4 regions of the Paenibacillus hodogayensis genome follow, and region 4 is predicted to be linked to each of the others. Evidence: riboswitches for the same ligand, from Rfam matches in the RefSeq annotation. Region 4 holds a riboswitch; each other region holds the start of a gene.
What was found. Region 4 has a riboswitch for cyclic di-AMP ahead of ABD796_RS08720 (3D domain-containing protein). Riboswitches for the same ligand answer to the same signal wherever they lie in the genome.
Positions count from the first base shown of each region.

Region 1 (2,199 bases), on a different contig from region 4:
CTCTACGATTCGTACCATCCGGCCGTGCTCCGCCTGATCCGACACGTAGTCGAATCCGCGCGGGGGCAAGGCAAGCGTGTCGGCGTCTGCGGCGAAATGGCCGGGGATTCGTCAGCCGTGCCGCTTCTTGTCGGTCTGGGCGTAGACGAGCTGAGCATGAACGCCCCGGCTCTTCCGTCCGTACGCGCCGTAGTGCGCGGGCTGCGGCATGCGGAGGCGGCAGAGCTGGCGCGCGAGGCGCTCCGGCTGGAGGATGGACGGCAGGTACGGGAATTGCTGGCCCGGCGTCGCGCCTGAGCCTAGCTTTACGGCTATAGAAGAAGACAAGCCCTGCCATGCGGGTAACCGCGATTGGCAGGGCTTGTCTTGTCCGGCGGAACAAGGCCGGATTACTTGGCTTCCTCCGTCAATTGGGTGTACAAATCGTCCCCAATGACGCGGCGAGCGGAAACGTAACGCGTCTTGTAATATTTCTCGCTGAGCTTGTTCTTGATAACGCCATCGCCGGTAGCCGAGTGGATGAACTCGTCGTTGCCGAGATAGATGCCGACGTGGGAAATCCCTTTGCCGTCGGTGTTGAAGAACACGAGGTCTCCCGGTCTGAGGTCGTTCTTGTCGACCCAAGAGCCTTCCTGAGCTTGCGATTTGGATTGATGCGGCAGCTCGATGCCGATCTGGTTGAATATGTACATCGTGAAGCCCGAGCAGTCGAAACCGCTCGTAGTCGTTCCAGCCGTCTTGTACTTCGTGCCGATCAGGGCGTTGACGGTTTTGTCGAGATTGGTGTCTGCGAAAGCGGTACCAATCTGCGCGAACAACAGAACGACCATGGTGGTGATGACAATGGCTGCCTTTTTCAAAAGACGCGGACTCCTTCCGGTGCCTACGAGGTTAGCTGAGGGTTCGGTTGAAGGTGCCCTATGATCACTTGAATGCGAGATCAATTCACCCGGAGTGGTTCCCCCGTTTCCCGGCAAAAAGCCAGGAATTCGGCATGTTTCGATTTTTTTGTTTCCGGGTAAATATAATTCGTCATTTCTATCGGAATTCCTGCTTTTCTCCTATATTTTTTTCAAAAATCCCGATTTATTTTTTGCGCAGCGAAAAGGCCTTGCCGCAGCAAGGCCTTTCGTCTGTCGTCAATCGGTATACGGTTATCCGCCAGGGCAATCGCATGAGACACAGTGCGGCTACGCAGAGAAGGCGGAGGGGGGCCTTTGGGTCCGCAAAAGCGAAGCGGTCGCCTTTGAAACCGGATTCCGCCTGCTATGACCCAAACTGGGAATCCGGTTTCAAGTGCGATTGGAGGAGCAAAGGGTCACCGTAGCCTCGCTTTGCCGCCGATTTTTCTTATGCGATTGCACTAGGTTATCGGTCGGAAGCCGTATCCGCGGCATATACGTGATATTGGGCGGCAATCGTCCACAGCTTGAACAGCAGGGTGACGATGTGGAACAGCTGCTGCAGGACAAGTGCCGATAGGCCGGCCCAGACCAAGGAGGTGGACAGTGCGGCGGCGGTCGCTGTTCCGGACATCGCCAGCAAGACGAGCGCAACGGCGGCAACCACCGGCAGCTTGCGCAGGAACAGTCCGAGCGACTGGCTTAACCGTTCTCCCTGCGTTTTGCCGAGTTGAATATAAATGAAGCAGAGGCGGATCAGGAAGCCGTACGCGATGTATGCGGCGGCCCATGGCAGCAGCGCAAGCCCGAGCGACGTATAATCGCTTTCATGCGCGAAGGCGTTCTTCGCAATCGGATACAGCCAGTACAATGGGGCGAATGTAAGCAGCAGTTGAACGGCATAGTAGACGAAGAACGGTTTACCCAGATGCCGGATTCCTTGCAGGAACCGGTAGCCGGAATTGAGCCGGGCGTGATGCAGCGAGTAGTAGACGCCGGCATTAAGCAAGGGAGTCAGCAGCATGCGCGCGGCTGCGAAGGCGATCAACAGCGCGATCGTATGGTGGCTAATATCGGTTTTCATAAGCCGGAACTGGCTTTCGGCCAAAAACAGCTGAGAGGCGTCCGGCGTCAGGTGGGTGCCGGGAAACCGGTGCATCAGCGGCACGACAATCGACTTGATGACGGACAGCAGCAGGAAGCCCCAGACGAAATGGTACAGCCACAAAACGAGCAGCAAAAACGTCTGCGAAGCGGTTGTGCGGAAGCCTTCTTTCAGATAGCGGATCATTTAGCG
Region 1 covers NZ_BAAAYO010000013.1:24,521-26,719, reverse strand. The annotation lists gene ptsP (phosphoenolpyruvate--protein phosphotransferase) at 1-297, shown strand, start outside; gene ABD796_RS26260 (C40 family peptidase) at 390-860, opposite strand; cyclic di-AMP (ydaO/yuaA leader) riboswitch at 866-1,005, opposite strand; gene ABD796_RS26255 (hypothetical protein) at 1,369-2,193, opposite strand.
Region 1: it holds a riboswitch for cyclic di-AMP, as region 4 does, so the genes downstream of both, ABD796_RS26260 (C40 family peptidase) here and ABD796_RS08720 (3D domain-containing protein) in region 4, are expected to answer to the same signal.

Region 2 (2,199 bases), on a different contig from region 4:
GTGAGGACGAAATCGCGGTTGCCGGCCACCGGGCGGTTGATGAAAAAATAATACGGGGTGACGCCGGCCCACGACAGCTGGTCCAGCAGCTCGCCCAGCACGGCCGGATCGTCGTTGATGCCGCGCAGCACCGGCGTCTGATTGACGACGATGGCGCCGGCCTCGTGCAGCGCCTCGAAGCCCCGCTTCGCCTCCGGCGTAATTTCCCGCGGATGGTTAATATGCGCCATGACATAGATGCGCCTTTCCGCGCTGGAAAATTCACGTATCGTAGCAAGCAGCTCCTTATCCTCATAAATGCGCATCGGATTGAATACCGGGAGCTTCGAGCCGAGCCGGATAATTTTCACATGCTCCATCGCCCGCAGTCTTTCGAAGATCGAACGCAGCTTCGGAGTAGCCAGAATGAGACTGTCGCCGCCGGTAAGCAGCACGTTGTTGATCTCCGGATGTCGGGAGATGTACTCCAGCCCGGGCTCCACGTCGGACAGCGCCTCTTTGACGTCGTTGCGAAACAGACGCTTGCGGAAGCAGTACCGGCAATAGGCGCCGCACACTTCGGAGACGATCAAGAGAGCGGTCGTGCGGTATTTGTGCTGGCACCCGGGCACGACGTAGTTCGTATCCTCGTCGGAAGCGTCCCAGCGGCCGTACTCCTGCAACTCCCCTTCGTTCGGAATGACCAGCTTGCGGATCGGATCGTTCGGGTCGGTCCAGTCGATCAAATTCAGGTAATAGTCGTTGACGCGAAATACGAATTTCTCCGTAATTGCCTTGAGCCTTTTCCGTTCCGTCTCCGGAATCTCCGTCAATTTGTCGATATCGGTCATGTACTTCGGCTGTGCCAATGCGCATACCTCCCATTTCCTCTGGTTTGATCTATGTGATCCGCCGAATCGCCGTTCCGTCTCCGGTTTCAAGCGGACCGGACAGACGACTCGAAGGGTAAAGCGCTCTATTTAAAAATATAAATAATGGATGATTTTGAATTTTAAGGATTTAATGAAGACGAAAAAAAGCCCGCAAGCATCCAGGGGCGCATATCCCCTGTAGGCTAGGGCCTTTTAAAGACAGAAAAAGACCCTGGTAGCGGGTCAAAATCGCGATATATGCATTGACCCATCTGCTGCTGACGAGGTTAGCTGTCGGACTCGGGAAAGATGGTTCCCTACGACGGTCTGCCTGACGCAAACCGTTGATTCGCCCCTGAAGAGTGGTTCCCCCGCTTTCCGATTACGATAATCGGAAATTAAGCGTACTGAAATTGTATATAACGACGGTACGGAAGTCAAGGGGAAATGTAAAAAAACGGGATCGCCAGCCGTTGGTCCGCCGCGCGGTTTCCTCCGCGCTTCGTCCGGGAGGGCGCAAGCGGGAGGGGCCGTACGTACGTTTATTTGATGCCGGAATGGATGAAGCTGTTCATAAACTGCCTTTGGAAAAGCAGGAAGGTGACCAGTAGCGGCGTAATGACGAGCAGCGTCGCCGCGCTGACCTCGGTCCACTGCGCCCCGATCTCGAACGACTGCGCGAAGATGGCGAGTCCGACGGTCAGAGGACGGTTCTGTACGGAGTTGGTCACGATAAGCGGCCACAGGAAGTTGTTCCAGTGGTAGCTGACGGAGACGAGTCCGAAGGCGATGTAGGACGGACGGGCGAGGGGGAAATATATTTTCCACATAATCTGCCATTTCGAAAAACCTTCTACGCGGGCCGCTTCGTCAAGCTCCGGCGGAATCGTCTTGAACATTTGACGCAGGAGGAATATGCCGAAAGCCGAAGCGAAGTAGGGCATCATGATGCCGAGCTTCGTATCCAGCAGCGACAGCTCCTTGAGCACGTTGTAGTTGGGAAAGATGAGCACGTCTGCCGGGATCATGATCTGTACGAGAAACAGCAGGAACACGATGTTTTTCCAGCGGAACTCGACCCGGGCGAACGCGAACGCCGCCATCGTGGCCGTGACCATCTGCACGGCGAACACGCACGCGACGATCAGCACGGTGTTGACGTAATATTGCGCGAACGGAGCCGCCGCCCACACTACCGCGAAGTTGTCGAACGTAAAATCAAGCGAGAACGAAGGGGACAGCGCAAGCTGCTTCGGCCGGAAGGCGGTCAACACCACCCACAGCAGCGGGACGAACCAGAGCGCGGCAAGCGCAAGCAGCAGCCATCGGCCGATATTCCACGATTTCA
Region 2 covers NZ_BAAAYO010000001.1:339,462-341,660, reverse strand. The annotation lists gene ABD796_RS01305 (KamA family radical SAM protein) at 1-848, opposite strand, end outside; cyclic di-AMP (ydaO/yuaA leader) riboswitch at 1,113-1,266, opposite strand; gene ABD796_RS01300 (carbohydrate ABC transporter permease) at 1,394-2,199, opposite strand, start outside.
Region 2: it holds a riboswitch for cyclic di-AMP, as region 4 does, so the genes downstream of both, ABD796_RS01305 (KamA family radical SAM protein) here and ABD796_RS08720 (3D domain-containing protein) in region 4, are expected to answer to the same signal.

Region 3 (2,199 bases), on a different contig from region 4:
GCACTTTCCGACGAGGGTCAAATCCGGCGTCAGCCCCATCGACAAGCCGACCGTGCCGAACGCCGAAGTGACCTCGAACAGAATCATCAGAAACGGATGATCCTCCGTCGTGGACAGCACCATCGCCACCACGATTACGAGGATAATCGCGAATAAGGTGAGCGTAATCGCTTTATAAATACGGTCTTTGGCCAGACGGTAATGAAACAGCACGATGTCTTCCTTGCCTCGCATCATCGCCACCATCGCTCCGATCAGCGTCGTGAACGTCGTCGTTTTGATACCGCCGCCGGTCGAGCCCGGAGACGCCCCGATAAACATCAGCATGATGATAAAAAACTGCGTCGCCTGCCGCAGCCCGGCGATATCGACCGTATTGGCCCCGGCCGTGCGCGGCGTGATCGCCTGGAAGAAGGCGGCCAGCACTTTGCCCGAGCCGTCCAGCGCGCCGAGCGTGCGCGGATTCGTATATTCGAACAGGAAAATGACGATGGCCCCGAACACAATCAGGAAAGCGGTCATGCTCAGCACGACTTTCGTATGGAGGGACAGCTTGCGCCTGTTGCGGTATTCCATCACCTCGGCCATGACGATAAACCCGATGCCGCCGAGTACGATGAGCGCCATGGCCACCGCGTTCACCAGAACGTCGTCGGCATAAGGGACTAGGCTGCGGAATTGGCCGAACAAATCGAAGCCGGCATTATTGAACATCGATACGGCGTGGAATACGCCCAAATAAATCGCCCGCCCCGGGGAAAAATCGAACGACCAGCGAATGGCGAACAATGCGGCGGCGGTCAGCTCGATGACCAGCGAATAGACAAGCACCTTGCGGATGAGCCGCACGATGCCTTCCATGGAGCCCTGATTCAGCGCCTCCTGCAAGATGAGCCGTTCCCGCAGCGAAATCCGCTTGCCCAGCACGAGCGCGATCAAGGTGGACATCGTCATAAAGCCGAGACCGCCGACCTGAATAAGCGCCATAATGACCACTTGGCCGAAGACGGAAAAATAAGTGCCGGTATCGACCACGACCAAGCCGGTCACGCAGGTGGCCGATGTCGCCGTGAACAAGGCGTCCGCGAAGCGGAGTCCTTGTCCGTTCGCCGACGATATGGGCAAGGACAGCAGCACGCCGCCAAGAACAATAATGAGCGCGAATCCGATGACAAGAAATTGCGGAGGCGTGAGACGGCCCAGCAGCGATTTTCGTTTCAAGGGCGATTTCTCCTCGTCGGATGATGGGAACAGGCAGCGGGCGTCACAATCGGCGTCCTGCTGCGGCGACTCCGTTTCGCCGAACGAGCGGAGCGAAAGCGCGCCGGAGGGTCGCGTTTTTTTATGGGAACAACAAAAAAAGACACTGGAATCCCAATGCCGTTGGCGGTGTGGTTTCCTGACTGGAGCCTACGAGGTTAGCTGACGGATTCGGGTCGTTAGGCACCCTATTCGCGGCGGCGACGGCCACCGGCGAAATTCACCCCTACAAAAAATGGTTCCCCCGTTTTCATAAAGAAATTCGGCTCGATATGGTGGTTTGTAGCTGACGAAGTGATTATAATCCCGCAGCGTTCAGAGCACAAAGCCGCAATTTCAGGATAATCGCTGTAAAAACAGGAGATCGGGCAAATTAAGCGCGCTGTCGGGCCATTTTCGTTGTCCCGTATACGCATTGCTCCGTTTCCCGGCGTAAAGCCCGTTTCGGAGGAGCGTTCGGGGGCCGCGGGCAAAGTGGCAATTGCCCATAAAGTGTGATACGGTAGAAAAAAAGAGGGGGGCTGGCATGCGACGCTCGCAATCTTCCTTGCTCGGGACTTTGGCCATTATCGGAATTTTGCTGTTTATCGCTACGAACGTCTGGCCGTCCTTGTCCGGAGCGAAGGATAAAGCCGTTATCAACGAGACGCGCCCCGCCGTCACGAAGCATGCCGCCATCTCCGCAGCCGAAGACTACACGGCCCGCCTGAACGGCAACACCAAGGTCCGCGGGACGATAGCCATCTACCAGTCCGACAAGCTGCTAAGCGGCTATGTGCAAAAAAACGGCCTGGTGCACGGCTATAAGGACCATTTTGCCGAAAACGTACCGATCGATTTCTATCGGGTCGAGCTTGCCGCCGAAGGCAAAACCGTTTACAAGGTCGACGTCAATATGACGAACGGCTCCGTGCTCGGCTGGCAAAAGCGCAGCAGCGG
Region 3 covers NZ_BAAAYO010000010.1:874,191-876,389, forward strand. The annotation lists gene ABD796_RS22720 (TrkH family potassium uptake protein) at 1-1,221, opposite strand, end outside; cyclic di-AMP (ydaO/yuaA leader) riboswitch at 1,393-1,538, opposite strand; gene ABD796_RS22725 (CPBP family intramembrane glutamic endopeptidase) at 1,787-2,199, shown strand, end outside.
Region 3: it holds a riboswitch for cyclic di-AMP, as region 4 does, so the genes downstream of both, ABD796_RS22720 (TrkH family potassium uptake protein) here and ABD796_RS08720 (3D domain-containing protein) in region 4, are expected to answer to the same signal.

Region 4 (2,199 bases):
GTAATCGGCTCCGCAAACACTTTGGTGTTCTGGTCCTCGCCCCATGTGCCGTTGTAATGGAAAATCGATATTTCCACAGGTTCCTTTGGCTTCTGCTGTACGTTTTCTTTGGCGCTTTCGGCGTTTGCGTCCTTGTCCGGGCTCTTTGTGGTTCCGCCGCACCCCGCCAGTGTCGATACCGCCATAACTCCTGCCAGCCATAATAACAGGCTCCGCTTGTTTCTCATACGTGTAGACCCTCCCGTTTGCAATGTATAGCATTTCCTGAAAACGCAACATACGCTTGACGGCGCTCCGAACGAAACCGTCCCCATTCCAATACAATCCGGTAAGCTAAGCTCCATCACCTCCTTAAAAATGAAAGTTTCCATCCTATCCCAGTCGGAATTCAGCGGTTCCCGCTAATACGCGATTGAAAACGCTATCATTAAGTTGCATTCCATGATATCGATAAGGTCTGATTTTGTACCGGTTCGAGTCGGTTGTGTTCGTTTGCGTGTAAAATCGTGATGGAGGTCTTACCAAGATTCGCTTGAAGGTGTGCTCGTGGAGTGAAGGGCTTTTGGAGGAATCTCCGGGCATAGTATCTGAGGTGGCGGTAACATTGATGATATATCATGGTCATACCATAATACAACGTTACTTATTATGATATAGGTTTCTTTTGTAATCGTCAATCCTATGTGTAGAAAAAAAGGAGAATTGTGCCATGCCTTCTAACGCTACGCCCCCAACGGTTTGAGCGATTAGGCCTTGCTCCGAAAGGGCGGATTCCAGAAATTGAGGGTTTTCCTGAGGTCTTTATGTATGGTAGCCTTCTACAAGTAGCCGAAACTCCGGATCATGGAAGTTGCAGGGATTTTCAATCTTGCTCTTTTATTCTGGAGTGCGGGGGATTTTTACACATGGGCGGTATGGCGGACTATGCCGTTCCATTCGGGGTGAATCGCGAAATGACGCGTAGGGTTGTAGCCCTCAATCCGAATCCGACAACTAACCTCGTAGGCGGACAAAAGGAGAGAAACGAATACCGTGTTCAAATCGACCTGGAAGCGTATATGGCTTACGGGCGTCTTCGCCCTATTCTTGCTATCCTCTTCGGCGGTTTCGGCCGCAGGCCGTCCACTGGACCCGACTTTGCTGCAGCCTGTATGGTCGCCGCTGACAATGCAAAGCGATTTTCTGACCAAAACGAATGCGGATGCTTCTCCTTACAAAACGTTATCCTTATATAAACCGCTGCTCTTATCGGAAATGGCCCCCATCTGGGGCCCGATGCTGCCGGGAGGGCTTAGCCCGCTGTTTGCCGCCATCGAGCCGTTGTCCTACACCGTCAAGTCGGGCGATACCTCCGACCCTGCCCTCTTCACGGCGCAAAAGACGGAGATCGCTGCCGCGCCCAAGGCAAAAATCGCGCCCGCGGCCGCGCCGGTCGAACCGGAACTGGTCGAAACAAAAAACAAAATCATTACCGCTACCGGGGCGACGATTACGCCGAAGCAAACGATCGACGCCGTCGCTTCCGCCTACACAGGGAGTGCCGCGGAGAACGGCGGCTACGCCGGTAAAGACTATTTCGGCAATGCGCTGCAGGTCGGAACGATCGCTGTCGATCCCAAGATCATTCCGCTTGGCACGACCGTGTACGTGACGGGATACAATTATGACGGCCTGCCAGCTGGCGGCATGATTGCCAAAGCTTCCGATATCGGAGGGGCGATCAACGGAAGCCGGATCGATATTTATGTGCCCGATACGAGAGAAAAAGCGAAAAAATTCGGTTATCAGAATGTTACCATCTACGTCGTCGACTAAGGTCGACGGCTTTTTTATTTGTCTTTCGACAAATGCAGCAGCTCGGGCACCGTCACAAGATGATATCCCTGGCTTTTCAGCTTCGTAATAATACCGGGCAGCGCCTTGACCGTTCCGCTCAAATCCTGACTGCTCCCGCCGGCCGAATGCTGAAGAACGATCGATCCGGCTTTCGTATGGCCCAGAATATTGCCGGTTACCTGCTGCTCGCCGAGGTTTTTCCAATCCAGCGAATCGACGTTCCAGTTCACGATAACATAACCCCGACTGTTCGCCCATCGCAGCTGCTCTTCGTTGATTTCGCCGTACGGGGGGCGCAGCAGCTTTGGACGATAACCCGCAAGACGGTTCAGCACTTCCTCCGATTGCTCGATTTCTCCGGCA
Region 4 covers NZ_BAAAYO010000002.1:738,925-741,123, forward strand. The annotation lists gene ABD796_RS08715 (ABC transporter substrate-binding protein) at 1-227, opposite strand, end outside; cyclic di-AMP (ydaO/yuaA leader) riboswitch at 860-1,023, shown strand; gene ABD796_RS08720 (3D domain-containing protein) at 1,033-1,815, shown strand; gene ABD796_RS08725 (polysaccharide deacetylase family protein) at 1,830-2,199, opposite strand, start outside.